Linked DNA regions of Dinghuibacter silviterrae. The protein of the gene in region 2 interacts with the protein of the main gene of each other region in a pairwise test. Links are inferred from orthologs where the notes say so. Each region holds a gene or a part of one and is shown on either strand. Other genes may lie near its edges.

The links.
Region 1: the proteins of EDB95_RS05560 (region 2) and ftsA interact in binary tests that used the Escherichia coli proteins (3 or more experiments, as listed by UniProt). The link is inferred for Dinghuibacter silviterrae from one-to-one orthologs.

The regions. Positions count from the first base shown.
Region 1 is NZ_SODV01000001.1:1,403,137-1,409,037, forward strand. The notes cover bases 63-3,024. They hold ftsA (cell division protein FtsA), read left to right. Parts: upstream 63-840; coding sequence 841-2,208; downstream 2,209-3,024. Other genes in these bases: EDB95_RS06250 (cell division protein FtsQ/DivIB), read left to right, coding at 63-809; ftsZ (cell division protein FtsZ), read left to right, coding at 2,279-3,024. Outside these bases: more of EDB95_RS06250, read left to right, coding at 1-62; more of ftsZ, read left to right, coding at 3,025-4,177; EDB95_RS06265 (S-adenosylmethionine:tRNA ribosyltransferase-isomerase), read left to right, coding at 4,300-5,496; EDB95_RS06270 (KUP/HAK/KT family potassium transporter), read left to right, coding at 5,526-5,901. UniProt on the Escherichia coli protein: Essential cell division protein that assists in the assembly of the Z ring. May serve as the principal membrane anchor for the Z ring.
Region 2 is NZ_SODV01000001.1:1,251,202-1,259,424, forward strand. What follows is about bases 2,300-5,075. They hold EDB95_RS05560 (rod shape-determining protein), read left to right. Parts: upstream 2,300-3,062; coding sequence 3,063-4,088; downstream 4,089-5,075. Other genes in these bases: purD (phosphoribosylamine--glycine ligase), read left to right, coding at 2,300-2,882; mreC (rod shape-determining protein MreC), read left to right, coding at 4,110-4,967; EDB95_RS05570 (rod shape-determining protein MreD), read left to right, coding at 4,964-5,075. Outside these bases: EDB95_RS05550 (peptide MFS transporter), read right to left, coding at 1-1,506; more of purD, read left to right, coding at 1,602-2,299; more of EDB95_RS05570, read left to right, coding at 5,076-5,494; mrdA (penicillin-binding protein 2), read left to right, coding at 5,543-7,621; rod shape-determining protein RodA, read left to right, coding at 7,618-8,223. UniProt on the Escherichia coli protein: Forms membrane-associated dynamic filaments that are essential for cell shape determination. Acts by regulating cell wall synthesis and cell elongation, and thus cell shape.

The DNA of each region.
Region 1 (5,901 bases), 150 kb from region 2 along the record:
AAAGGATAGGGGACAACCCCTGGGTAAAAAAAGCGGATTTGTTCTTTGATAGCAAACAAGTGTTGTGGGTAAAAGTGATCGAAAGGGAACCGGTCGCCCGGTTGTTTACACAGGAAGGCTCGTCCTTCTACGTAGACCTCGACGGCGCCCGTCTTCCGCTCAAAGACTACTTTCCCGTTCCTCTTCCGGTCTTTACCTCCTGTCCGCTGGACAAGAGGAACTGGAATGGGCCGGACACCGCCCTGGCACGGGAGATTGCAGCACTCAGCGTTTACCTGCAGGGCCATCCGTTTTGGATGAACATGGTCCAGCAGGTCGACGTCAACGACGCCCGCCAGTTCGAACTGGTACCCGCCGTGGGGGACTACGTCCTGAGGATCGGCGACACCAGCGACCTGGACCGTAAGTTCACCCGTCTTAAAGTGTTTTACGAGCGCGTCATCCCCCGCGTGGGCTGGAACAAGTACGCCGTCGTAGACGCCCGGTACACGGGTGAGATCATCGGTGTACGGCGCGACGCCCAAAGCGCTTCGATCGACACCGCCAAGGCGGCGGCCCTGTTAAAGGACCTGATCGAGCAGGGGCGGACGGCGATGCGCGACACTGTTGTCCGGGCAGCGCCCGTTCCGCGGGAACCGGTACCGGACATCGATAGTACGCGGTCGCTGGTGCCGGATGAGGGGGCGGGAGCGGCGGCTGCCGCGAGTGGGGCCGCGCACAGCGCGACGAAACCCGCGGCCGGCGCTCCGAAGCCGGGCTCCGGCGGCCAAAAGCCGAAAGCCGTGCTGCCGCCAAAAAAGAAAAAGTGAATTATGTTCAACGATAAAAACAAGGTATTATATGTATAACGAACAACCCATCATTGTGGGGCTGGACATCGGCACCACAAAGATCGCAGCCATAGCGGGCCGGAAAAATGAATATGGCAAACTGGAGATCCTGGGGTTTGGTCGTGCGAACTCAAACGGTGTCCAACATGGGATGGTCCTCAACATCGACCAGACCATCAAGGCCATCCAAACGGCCCTGGAGAACTGCTATGCCTCGAACCCAAACCTCGAAATCAACGAGGTCTATGTGGGGATCGCCGGGCATCACATCAAAAGCCTCCAGACCCGGGGTGATATTGTGCGCCAAAACACGGATGAAGAGATCTGCCAGCGGGAGATAGACCAACTGATCAACGACCAGTACAAAACCTATATCCCGGCCGGGGACCAGATTATCGACGTGATCCCGCAGGAGTTCACGGTGGATAATTTCCAGAATATTCCCAACCCGATCGGTTATAGTGGTGTAAAGGTGGGCGCCAACTTTCACATCATCACCGGTGACAAGAATGCCATCCGCAACATCCATCGCAGCGTCGACAAGGCGGGGTTGCGCACCCGCGACCTCGTGTTGCAGCCACTGGCTTCCGCCGCGGCGGTGATGTGCGAGCACGACCTCGAAGCCGGGGTGGCCATCGTGGATATAGGCGGGGGCACCACCGACCTGGCCGTTTTTTATGAAGGCATCCTTAAACACACGGCCGTTATACCTTTTGGCGGGGAGAACATCACCAACGACATCAAGACCGGTTTAGGCGTCCTCAAGACCCAGGCCGAGCAGATGAAGGTGCAGTTTGGTTCCGCCCTGTCGGACGAGGCCAAGGGGAATGCCTTTATCACCATCCCCGGTCTGAGGGGGATGGCGCCGAAGGAAATCAGCGTCAAGAACCTGGCACACATCATCCAGGCGCGCATGAGCGAGATCCTGGACTTCGTTACCTATCACCTCAAACAGGTGGGTTTGGACAACCGGCTGCTCAACGGCGGCGTCATCCTTACCGGTGGCGGTGCCCAGCTCAAGCACCTGATCCAGTTGACAGAATACGTGACCGGGTTAAACGCCCGTACCGGCTTCCCCAACGAGCACCTGGCGGCCGGGCATATTGAGGAACTCGCCAAGCCCATGTACGCCACTTGTATCGGGCTTATCCTCAAAGGCTATAACGTCTATGAGAACAACGAAAACCTGCTCCACGAAGGCGGGAAGAAAAAGACCGTCAAGGAAGAACAGGACGTCACCGAAGTGGCGCTGGACCGGGAGGAAGGGATCGGAACCATCAAGGTCAAGAAGCGCAAAAAGAACATCAAGAATTTTATGGATTCGATCAAAGACGGTCTGATCGACCTGTTCAAGGAAGAAGAAGACAGCCAATTGTAAAAGGTGTCGCGACACCGTTAATGATACCCCGTACCCTCGATACTTACTAACCATTTTAAAAACAGTGTGTATGATTCATTTCGATTTGCCGAAGGAAAAGTCTTCCATCATCAAGGTCATCGGTATCGGGGGCGGTGGGAGCAATGCCGTAAACTTTATGCACGGCCAGGGGATAGAGGGTGTAAACTTCATCATCTGCAATACGGACGCGCAAGCGATCGCCAATAGCAAGGTGCCCAATAAGATACAACTGGGCCCTCACCTTACCCAGGGATTAGGCGCCGGGGCCAACCCCGAGATCGGGCGCCAGGCCACCGAAGAAAGCCTGGAGGAGATCCGCCGCATCCTGGAGGTCAATACAAAAATGGCCTTTATCACCGCCGGTATGGGCGGTGGTACCGGAACGGGCGGCGCACCAATCGTGGCCCGCATCTGTAAGGAAATGGGGATCCTCACCGTGGGGATCATCACTACGCCCTTTACTTACGAAGGCAAGAAACGCATCCAGCAAGGGGAGGAGGGGATCAACCGGCTCAAGGACCACGTGGATACCCTGCTCGTCATCAGCAATGATAAGCTCCGTCATCAATACGGCAACCTCAAGATGAAGGAAGCCTTTGCAAAAGCGGACAACGTCCTGGCTACTGCAGCCAAGTGTATCACCGATGTCATCAACAGCACGGGTCAGATCAACGTTGACTTTGCGGACGTTTGTACCGTGATGCGCAACGGAGGTGTCGCCATCCTGGGCAGCGGAGCGGCAGAAGGAGACAACAGGGCCCAACGCGCCATCGAGCAGGCGCTCAATTCACCGCTGCTCAACGACAACGATATCCGCGGCGCCAAATGGATCCTCATCAACATCAACTCCGCCGAAGGCGAACACGAATTCACTATGGACGAGGTGGACATCATCCAGAACTACCTCCTCAGCCAGGCCGGTCCGAATTCCGATGTGATCATGGGTCTGGGCTACGACAGCAGCCTCCAGGGCAAGATCGGGATCACGCTGATCGCCACCGGTTTTGAACACGAGGGTCTGACGGCCGACGAAAAGGCCGCCGCTATGCAGGCGCCCATTCCGGAGGAAAAGATCGTGATGACGCTCCAGATGGAGACTAACGAGAAGAAGCCGAACGGACAACAAGCGCTTTTTGCCGAGCCCGGTCGGGCGACCGCGCCTTCTGCCGCCGCGCCGGCACCCGCCGCCGCGATACCGCCGCCGGACAGCATGGCCCCCAGCCTCGTAGAACCCGCTGCGCCCGCCGGCGACTTCTTCATCAGCCGGGTGGACAATCCAAAAGCTCCGGCTAAAGAGGAAAAGATCGTGATGCCCTTGCAGGACCTCTCGGCGGAAGTACCGCCGACGGTCACCCGCGCGGAAGTGCCACCGGCCGCCGCCCGCGCCGAAGCGCCGAAGCCCGCGCAGCCCCAGGCCGCCGCGCGCCCCGCGACGGGCACGCCCGACGCCTCGAAAACGCCGGTGCCGCCTTCGCGCCCCACGGCCCGCCCGGACACCACCGGCCGCGGTTTCCTGGCCCGCCCTTCCAACATCTATGACGAAGAGCCCCAGGCGCCCAAGCCCACCCCATCCTTCCCGGAGGAAGCGCCGACGTTTGACATGCAACTCGTGATCAAAGATCAGCCTTCTCAACCCCGGAACCCCCAGCCTGTTCTTCCGTATACCCCGGAACCCACACAACCGGGGCCGGACGAGATGGACGAGCAACGCCGTAAGGCTGCCGAACGGCTTCAAAAACTGCGCAACCTTTCGTTTAACGTTAATGCACCGGACGGGGGCAACGAATTCGAAGCCGTACCCGCCTACGTGCGCCGGAATATGGAACTGTACAATACCGTCAATTCCATCGAGAATTTCTACAGCAATTATACTGTCAAGTCTTCCGAGGACAACAAGGGGGAGATCAGCACGATCAACACCTTCCTCGAAGGCAAAAAACCGGATTGATAGCCCGCCAGGGCGCTGTCCGTAACCTATATACAGGCAAGTGCGTTTTTTTGATTGTGGTACAAAACAAAGGGGCTGACCGTTGCGTCAGCCCCTTGTTATTTCTGCCCTACCTTTGCAGCATGAAGCAGGGTCCAAGAGTATTGAATATCAACGATTATACGTATAACCTTCCGGAGGACCGGATAGCCCAATACCCCCTGGCGGAACGCGACGCCTCCAAATTGCTGGTATATAAAAACGGAGGAATCACCGAAGCCCCCTACCGCGACCTGCCCGCGCACATCCCGCAGGACGCTTTCATGGTCTTCAACGATACAAAGGTCATCGAAGCCCGGCTGCTGTTCCGCAAGGAAAGCGGCGGTCAGATAGAAATTTTTTGCCTGGAGGCCCTTGGCGTTGAGCCCACGACCGCCATGATGCAACAAGGGGAAGCCACCTGGAAGTGTCTCGTGGGCGGGGCGGGGAAGTGGAAAACGGGCGCACTGATACGCACCTGGGAGGGCGTCACCCTGACGGCAGAAAAACTGGGCCAGGTACCGGACGGCTACCAGGTGAAATTTACCTGGACGCCGGAGGAACTGCACTTCGCGGAGGTATTGCACCGCGCCGGTCTTGTTCCGTTGCCCCCCTATCTCCACCGGTCATCGGAAGCGCTGGATACGGAACGGTACCAGACCGTGTACGCGCGAACCGACGGGTCGGTCGCAGCGCCGACGGCGGGTTTACATTTTACGCAAGGATTAATCGAAGCACTGCGCGACAAGGGCGTAGACACCGGTTTTGTCACGCTGCACGTCGGCGCGGGGACGTTCAAACCCGTAAAGGCGGACCGGATGGAGGACCACGTCATGCACGCCGAATGGATCGACGTTACGCGCACCTTTATACAAACCTTACGCGACACCAAAGGCCCTGTGATTCCGGTGGGGACCACGGCATTGCGCACCCTGGAAAGTCTTTACTGGATGGGCGTCAAGGCGCAGGGCGGCACAAAAAATCTGGACCTGACGCAATGGGAGGTCTACGAGGATCTGCCCCAGGAGATGACAACAAAACAGGCGCTGGACGGTTTGCTGGAATGGATGGACGGAAGGGACAGGCTGGTCGCCCAAACCCAACTCCTGATCGCGCCGGGATACCGGCCCCGGGTGGCCAGGGCGCTGGTGACCAATTTTCACCAACCCGGATCGACGCTGCTCCTGCTGGTGGCGGCATTAATAGGAGTGGACTGGAAAAAAGTCTATGCGTACGCGCTGGAACATGATTTCCGGTTTTTAAGTTATGGGGATGGGAGTCTTCTTTGGTTCAAAAAATAGAAAGCCTACCTTTAAAGAAACACGCAACCTTGGCCAAAAGGTCCTTAAACAACGTAACCCTGGCGGGACTGGTGATTGCATTGGGGATTATTTACGGCGATATTGGTACCTCCCCGCTTTATGTATTCAACGCGATCATCAACGGGCGCGTCATCAGTGAGGAGCTCATCTTAGGTTCCCTGTCCTGCATCATCTGGACACTCACGCTACAAACCACCATCAAGTATGTGATCCTGACCCTGAAAGCGGACAACCGGGGGGAAGGGGGGATCTTTTCCTTGTATGCATTGGTGCGCAGACGTCGCAAGTGGCTGGTGTTTCCGGCGATGATCGGGGGCTCGGCGTTGCTGGCCGACGGGATGATCACACCGCCCATATCGGTGACGTCCGCCGTGGAAGGGCTGC
Region 2 (8,223 bases):
CATCAGCAGGGATGCAAACTTGACGGGCGCAAGCTGGTTGACGAGGGACAAACCGATGGGGGAAAGACACAACTCGCCACAGGTGTGCAGGGCGTACATACCGGTCAGCCAGATCATGCTGACCTTTATACCGGGAGGAACGTCCTTGACGCCGTAACTGATCCAAAGATACCCGAGGGCGAGAAAGAAGAGACCAAACGCCATCTTGGTGGGGGAACCTGGTTCCCATTTGCCCAGTTTTTGCCAAAGCCAGGCAAAGAAGGGGGCGAAAGCGACCACAAAAAAGGAGTTGAGCGATTGGAAAACGCTGGGGGGGACTTCTCCCAGGACCACGGACCGTTTGCCCGTTGTGGCCAGGTAGATACCAACGCCCCACACGGCGACGGTGAAAAGGCCCAGTAAGAGGAAAACCGTTCCCCTGAGTAAAGCGTCATCGGGTCCGGCCAGCTTTTTCCGGGCTCTGCGGAAAAGGACGATGATCACGTAAAACAACACCGCGAGGGTAATATAGATCGCCCAGGTGGGGATATGCCAGTTCAGGGTTCGTTGGGTTTGTTCGTCTGCGAAAAAGGTTAGGGAATCACCCGCCTGTTCAAAGGCCGCCCAGAAGAAAATGACGAAAAAGCAAACGATAAAAATGACGCCCACATGCCTCTTTTGTATGGCCGTCAGGCTTTTGTCCGAAAAAATGATCAAGGCGATGGCCACCGGCGCGGCGATCAGCAGGTAGGACAGAAAGGGGAAGACCTTGTCGTCCGCGTAAATGAGCCCGATGCTCAGGAGCACCATTCCCAAAAGAATGCCAACGACCGCTACCGGGCTGATGATCTTGCCGGTAACGCCTTCCGGCGTCAACCCGAGCACTTTCTTTTCGGGGGTGACGACGTACCGGTGGTTGAAGATACGCAGGGTGATGATGCTGAGCATCATCCCGATACCCGCTACCAGGAAAGCCCAGCGATAGTCGGCAGGATTGCCGGTATCCCCCACCAGGCCACACACCAGCGGCCCCAGCATCCCACCGGTATTGATCCCCATATAAAAGAGGGTGTAGGCGGCGTCTTTACGCCTGTCCCCTTTGGGATACAACTCGCCCACCATGATGGAGATGTTCGGTTTGAAAAAGCCGTTCCCGGCAATCATAAAACCGAGCCCTGAAAAAAACAACAGGGTGGCGAGTTGAGGAAGGGTGTGGTAGACCGTGCCGCAGGCAAAAAGGATGATTTCCCCGATCGCCATGACCACACCGCCCGAGAGGATGGAGCGCCGGTTGCCCCAATACCGGTCGGCCATGAAGCCGCCGACCAGGGGGGTGAGGTATATCAGGCTGAGGTAGCTGCCATATACATTGGAGGCAAAAACTTTATCGAAGAGCAGGGCCTTGGTCATAAACAGGATGAGCATGGCGCGCAACCCGTAGAAATTGAACCGTTCCCACATTTCCGTGGCGAAGAGGATATACAGCCCTTTCGGATGGGCTTTGGCAGCATTCTCGGATGGAGTCATAGTATGGTGGCGGCGCCGGAGGCGCCCTCAGGTGATAAAACGCCAAAGTAGTACATTTTTGATATTTATACTGTCTTATTGCGATCTTCGCGGCCATGAACATACTTTTATTGGGATCGGGAGGCCGGGAACACGCGTTGGCTTGGAAACTGGCGCAAAGCCCCCGTTGCAGCCGTTTATATATAGCCCCCGGGAATGCGGGGACGGCCACCTGCGGAGAGAATGTCCCCCTGGAGGCCACGGATGCCAAGGGTCTGAAGGAATTTTCCGTACGGCAGAAGATCGATATGGTGGTGGTGGGTCCGGAAGAACCCCTGGTGAAAGGGGTCTACGACGCCTTTAAAAACGACCCGTCGGTGCAACACATCCCGGTGATCGGCCCGTCGGCCGAAGGGGCCCAACTGGAGGGAAGCAAGGCATTTGCCAAGGCCTTTATGCAGCGTCATGGCATTCCTACGGCGGCTTACAAGGAGTTTGACGATATGGCCGCGGCGGAGGCCTACATCGAAAATCATCCACTGCCCGTCGTCATCAAGGCAGACGGGCTGGCAGCGGGTAAGGGTGTGATCATTGCCCAAACAAAAGAGGAGGCGAAGAACGCCCTGGCCAGCATGCTCGTGAGCGCGGAATTCGGTGCGGCGGGCGCCAGGGTCGTCATCGAGGCGTTCCTGGAAGGCATAGAACTTTCGGTATTCGTGCTCACCGATGGCCGGAGCTACAGGATCCTGCCGGAGGCAAAGGATTACAAACGGATCGGGGAAGGGGATACCGGACCCAATACCGGCGGGATGGGCGCGGTGAGCCCGGTGCCTTTTGCAACCCCCGCGTTTATGAAAAAGGTGGTGGAAAAGGTGGTGGAACCCACGGTGAACGGGCTGCTGGCGGAAAAGATCGACTATAAGGGTTTTATATTCCTGGGGCTGATCAATGTCGGCGGGGAGCCTTTTGTCATCGAATACAATTGCCGCCTGGGGGACCCTGAAACGGAGGTTGTCCTGCCCCGGCTGCGGAACGACCTGGTTGACCTCCTGGAAGCGGTGGCCGGAGAAAGGCTGGACGAGGTTCGTCTCGACATTGACCCCCGCACAGCCGTGACCACCGTCGCGGTGTCTGAAGGCTATCCGGGCGCCTATCCGAAGGGCAGACCGATAGACGGCCTGCCGCTTAGTACCGGATCGGCTGCGGATGTACTGGTTTTCCAGGCCGGTACCACCCCCCGGGACGGAAAGGTCCTGACAAACGGGGGAAGGGTCCTGGCCGTGACCGCTTTTGGGGACACCGTCACGCAGGCAAAAACCTTGTCCAGGGAGGCTTTGAAAAATATTCGTTTTGAAGGCATGTATTTCCGGAAGGATATCGGCTATGAATTCCAATAATCCCTATTTTTATAGTCTCCATCACGGCTATGCCCTCCAGTTAGCACCGGCTGAAATTAAAGCCGGGGCGAAGTTGCGGAATTGGATTATTTACTTGAATTTTGCATGCAAAATTTATGTAACATCGTAGGCTAAAACGGGCCTGGTGGGTCGTTTTATGTTGAAAAAGAAATAACTACAATGGGACTTTTTAACTTTTTTACGCAGGAAATAGCCATTGATCTGGGTACAGCCAATACCCTGATCATACACAATGACGAAGTGGTGGTGAATGAGCCGAGTATCATTGCGTTGGACCGGAACAATCCGAAAAACGTACTGGCAGTGGGGAAGAAAGCGCTGTTGATGCACGAAAAGACCCATGAAAGCATACGTACCGTGCGTCCTTTGAAAGACGGTGTGATCGCGGACTTCAATGCAGCGGAATTGATGATCAGGGAGCTCATCAAGATGATTTATCCCAAGCGTCCGTTGTTCCCTCCGAAGTGGAGGATGATGATCTGCATTCCTTCCAGTATCACCGAAGTGGAGAAACGCGCGGTGCGGGACAGTTCCGAACAGGCAGGGGCGCAGGAAGTATACCTGATCCATGAACCCATGGCGGCAGCACTGGGGATCGGCATAGACGTCGAAGAACCCGTCGGGAATATGATCATCGATATCGGTGGTGGTACCACGGGGATCACCGTTATCGCGCTGGCGGGGATTGTTTGTGACCAATCGATCCGGATTGCCGGGGATGAGTTCACGGCCGACATCATGGAAGCACTGAGACGATACCATAGCCTTCTGATCGGGGAGCGTACCGCGGAGCAGATCAAGATCCAGATCGGTGCGGCGACCAAAGACCTCGACAATCCCCCGGACGACATCCCGGTGAACGGCAGGGACCTGGTAACGGGTATCCCCAAGCAGATCATGGTGAGCTATCAGGAGATCGCCGAAGCCCTGGATAAATCGGTTTTCAAAATAGAAGAGGCCATCCTTAAGGCCCTTGAAATGACGCCCCCCGAACTGGCCGCGGACATCTACCGCCGGGGCCTTTACCTCACAGGTGGCGGGGCGTTGCTCAGGGGATTGGACAAAAGACTGGCGGGCAAGATCAAGCTGCCCGTGCACGTGGCGGATGATCCCTTGAAGTCGGTGGTCAGGGGAACGGGTATCGCGTTGAGGAATTACCAGCGCTACCCGTTTGTGATGCGGTAAGACCTTAAAATCCATATTCCGGTGCGCAATATTTTCCTGTTTATAAGGCGGTATTTCCACGTGTTGTTGTTCGTTATCCTGGAGATCATCAGCCTTTCCATGCTGTTCACCTATAATCGCTACCATGAAGCCTTTTTCATGGGTATCGCCGGGGACGTGACGGGAAAATTCTACGGTCAGTACACAAAGGTCCACGACTATTTTCACCTCAGGGAAGAAAACGACCGCCTGGCCCGTCAGAACCTGGCCCTGCTGAGGGCGTTGCCCGGTAACTTCAAGGCGACGGGAGACTCCGTTCTGTTTTTAAAAGATTCTATACCGGTAGACTCCCTGGGACACGTCCGGAAGTTTGTCTGGAGGGGGGCACTGGTGATCAACAACTCCATAGCGCTGGCGACCAACAATTATATTACCCTTGACAAAGGGGCCGCCGATAGCATCCGCAAGGATATGGGCGTGATCGGACCGGACGGGGTAGTGGGTACCGTCGTCAATGTCAGCGAGCACGTTTGCGTCGTGATGAGCCTGTTGCACCGTCAGAGCCGCGTGTCCGGCATGTTGCGCAAAACAAAGGACGCAGGCCCCATCGAATGGGAAGGTAGCGACGCCAACATCCTCACCATGCGGGACATCCCCAAAAGCGTGCGGGTGGCCAAGGGGGACACGGTCGTGACCAGCACCTACTCCGATAAATTCCCGTCGGGAATCCCCATCGGTACGGTGGTGGACATCACCAGCGACCCCGCCAGTAATTTCTACATCCTCAAGTTGCGGTCCGCTACCCGTTTCGGGCGCCTGGAACACGTCTATGTTGTGGAGAATACCCTGCGCCAGGAGCAAATCGCCCTGGAAGAAGCGACCAAAAAGCTGATCAAATGAGTGACCTGCTCAAAAATATAGGGAGGCTGCTCCTCTTTGTCCTGGCCCAGGTGTTCGTCCTGAACCAGATCCCCCCGCTGCATTCCTTTATCATACCTTATATCTACTACCTGTATATTCTTTGGCTGCCCTTTGCCACGGGCCGGTTCGTACTGATGATTGCCGGTTTTGCCTGCGGCCTGACCCTGGACTACTTTACCAAGACCCCGGGGCTCCACGCCGCCCCCTGTGTGCTGATCGCCTATTTCAGGCCCTTTCTCATCAACATCCTGGTACCGCAGCAAGGGGCGGAAATGAACTACCGGGAGCCCTCCGTGAAAAGCCTCGGGTTGGCGCCTTACCTTACTTATGTATTGATCCTGACGTTGTTGCACCATTTCTGTGTATTCCTGCTCGAAGCCCTTCAGTTCGGGGGCATTGTTTATTTCATCGGTAAAACCCTGGCCTCCACCGTGGTCAGCATGGTCCTCGTCATTATCCTGGAATTACTTTTCCCCCGCAAACAAAAGTTTATTACAAACACATAAACGGTATCCGTAATTTTATGGTGTAATTAAAATCCAATCCCCCTTGTAATGTCGGTGTTTAACCAGTCGCGTCAGACGGTAGTCCGCTTCATATTTACCGCTGTTTTTTTCGTAATCATAGCCCGGCTATTTACGCTTCAGGTGATTTCCGGAAAATATCAGAAACTGGCTCAGGACAATGCACTCCTGAGACAGGTGGTGTATCCCAACCGGGGGATCATCTTTGACAAAAAAGGGAGAGCCATCCTGGACAATACGATCATGTACGACCTGACGGTGACGCCCGCCCAGGTCAAAGGAGTGGACACCGCCTCGCTTTGCGCCATCCTGGGGATCGACACCGCTGAATTCCGGAGCCGGATTGTAAACGCCATTGTCAAAAACGGCCGCAGCCGTTCCTCTGTTTTCGAATCCCTGTTGTCTCCGGAGAAATACGCCCGCATCAGCGAAAGCCTTTTTAAATTCCAGCCCGCCTTCAACCTCCAGGAACGCCCTGTGCGGACGTATCCGTATCATACCGCCGGCGCCCTGTTGGGTTACGTAGGCGAGGTAGATTCTGCCTTTATTCGCCGGCACGCGGAGCTGGGGTATCAGCCGGGCGACTATGCCGGCCGGTCGGGTCTGGAGAACGCCTATGAGAAGGAACTCATGGGGCAACGCGGGATCCGCTTTCTCGTCAAGGACAACCTCAACCGTCCCCAGGGTTCTTATGCAGGGGGCGCCTTCGACACGCCCGCCATTGCCGGGAAAAACCTCTACACCTCCATCGACGTAGACCTGCAACAATTTGGAGAGAAGCTGATGACGAACAAGGTGGGCTCGATCGTTGCCATAGACCCCACTACCGGCGGTATCCTCGCCCTCGTCAGCAGTCCTACCTTTGACCCCAACGACCTGACCGGTCCCGACCGGAATAAGCATTTTTCCGAGATGTATCAGGATCCCGCCCTGCCGATGTATAACCGGGCGATCCAGGCGACCTATCCTCCCGGGTCCACCTTTAAACCCCTGGATGCACTGGTGGCGCTCGACAACAACGTGATCACGCCTTCCTTCGGGGTGGACTGTCTCGGCTGGTACTATGGCTGTGGGACACCCCGTAAATGCCTGGAGAAAAACCCCGGTCACGGCCGAAACCTGACCCTGGCCATCACCCATTCCTGCAATACCTTTTTCTTCACCGTTTTCCGGATGATCGTCGACCAGCACGGGGACGTCGAAAATGGGTTGATGGGCTGGAAAGGATATATGAACTCCTTTGGACTGGGTCACCGGCTGGGCATCGACCTTCCCGGTGAAAACACCGGTAATATCCCGGACACGTCGCATTTCAACAAGGTCTTTGGCCGCCGTCGCTGGAATTCCTGCACCCTGGTGTCCCTGGGTATCGGGCAGGGCGAAACCACCGAAACACCCATGCAAATAGCCAACAGCATGTGTCTGATCGGCAACAAGGGATACTATTATACACCCCATATCGTAGACAGCATTTCCGAGGGCGATACCGTGCTCGACAAATACCGCGTAAAACACGTCACTACGCATATCCCCGACGACATCTTTGAGAAAGTCAAGGATGGGATGCAGGGCGTGGTGGAAGAAGGTACGGGTCAACAGGCGCAGGTCCCCGGCATCATTGTTTGTGGAAAGACGGGTACGGCCCAGAACTCCTATAAGGGGGTGCAACAAAAAGACCACGCGCTCTTTGCCGCCTTTGCGCCGAAGGACAACCCCAGGATCGCCATCGTGGTCATTTGCGAGAACTCCGGTATGGGGGGCAACTCCGCCGCCCCTATCGCCGGTTTGATGATCGAAAAATACCTCAAGGACAGCATCGCCGATAACCGCAAAGCGATGATGGACCGGTTGATCAGCACCAACCTCATTCCTCCGCGCATCTACGAAGCAAGGGACTCGCTGGCAAAACTGAGGGCGCTCCGGGCCGCGCAGAAGAAGGAAGAAGAAGACAGCCTGCCGTCTGCGTCGGATGAGGTACCACAACCGGCGGCGCCCGCCGCCGCCCCGGCGAAAGCGCCGGCCAGGCACGATACCACCCGGCGCAAGGATACCACCCCGGTGGCCCTTTTAAACGAGGAGAAAAAGAATAAACCCCGTACCGGCCGATGAATACGAACGCCAAAAACCCCAGCATCGCCAAGGGCGTCGACAGCCTTACCATCTGGCTGTTCTTTCTGATCGCCCTGATCGGCGTCCTGTCCATCTTTGCCGTGGAATACCGGGAAGGGGATAACATCGTCCAGAACCTTTTGGGGTTGAAAAAAGAATACTCCAAGCAATTGTTTTACCTCGGCATCTATAGCATCCTGGGGGTGATCATCCTGCTGACCGATTCCAAGATATTCACGACCATGGCCAACCTGCTGTACGCCTTTGGGATCGTACTGTTGTTCGCCACGTTTGTACCCGGCCTGGGGCGCAGCGTCAATGGATCACACTCCTGGATCGCCCTGGGGGGCGGGTTCAACCTCCAACCCGCGGAGTTCTGTAAGATTTTTACCCTCCTGGCGCTTGCCAAATACATATCACGGATCGAGACCCATTTCGACCAGTTCCGGTCACAGGTCATCGCGGCGGGGATCATCGTACTGCCCGCCCTCATCACGATCGGGCAAAACGAAACCGGGCTGGCGTTGGTTTATTTTTCCCTCTTTATACCCATGTACCGGGAAGGGCTGCCGCCTTCGGTCCTGATCGTCGGTTTTGCCCTG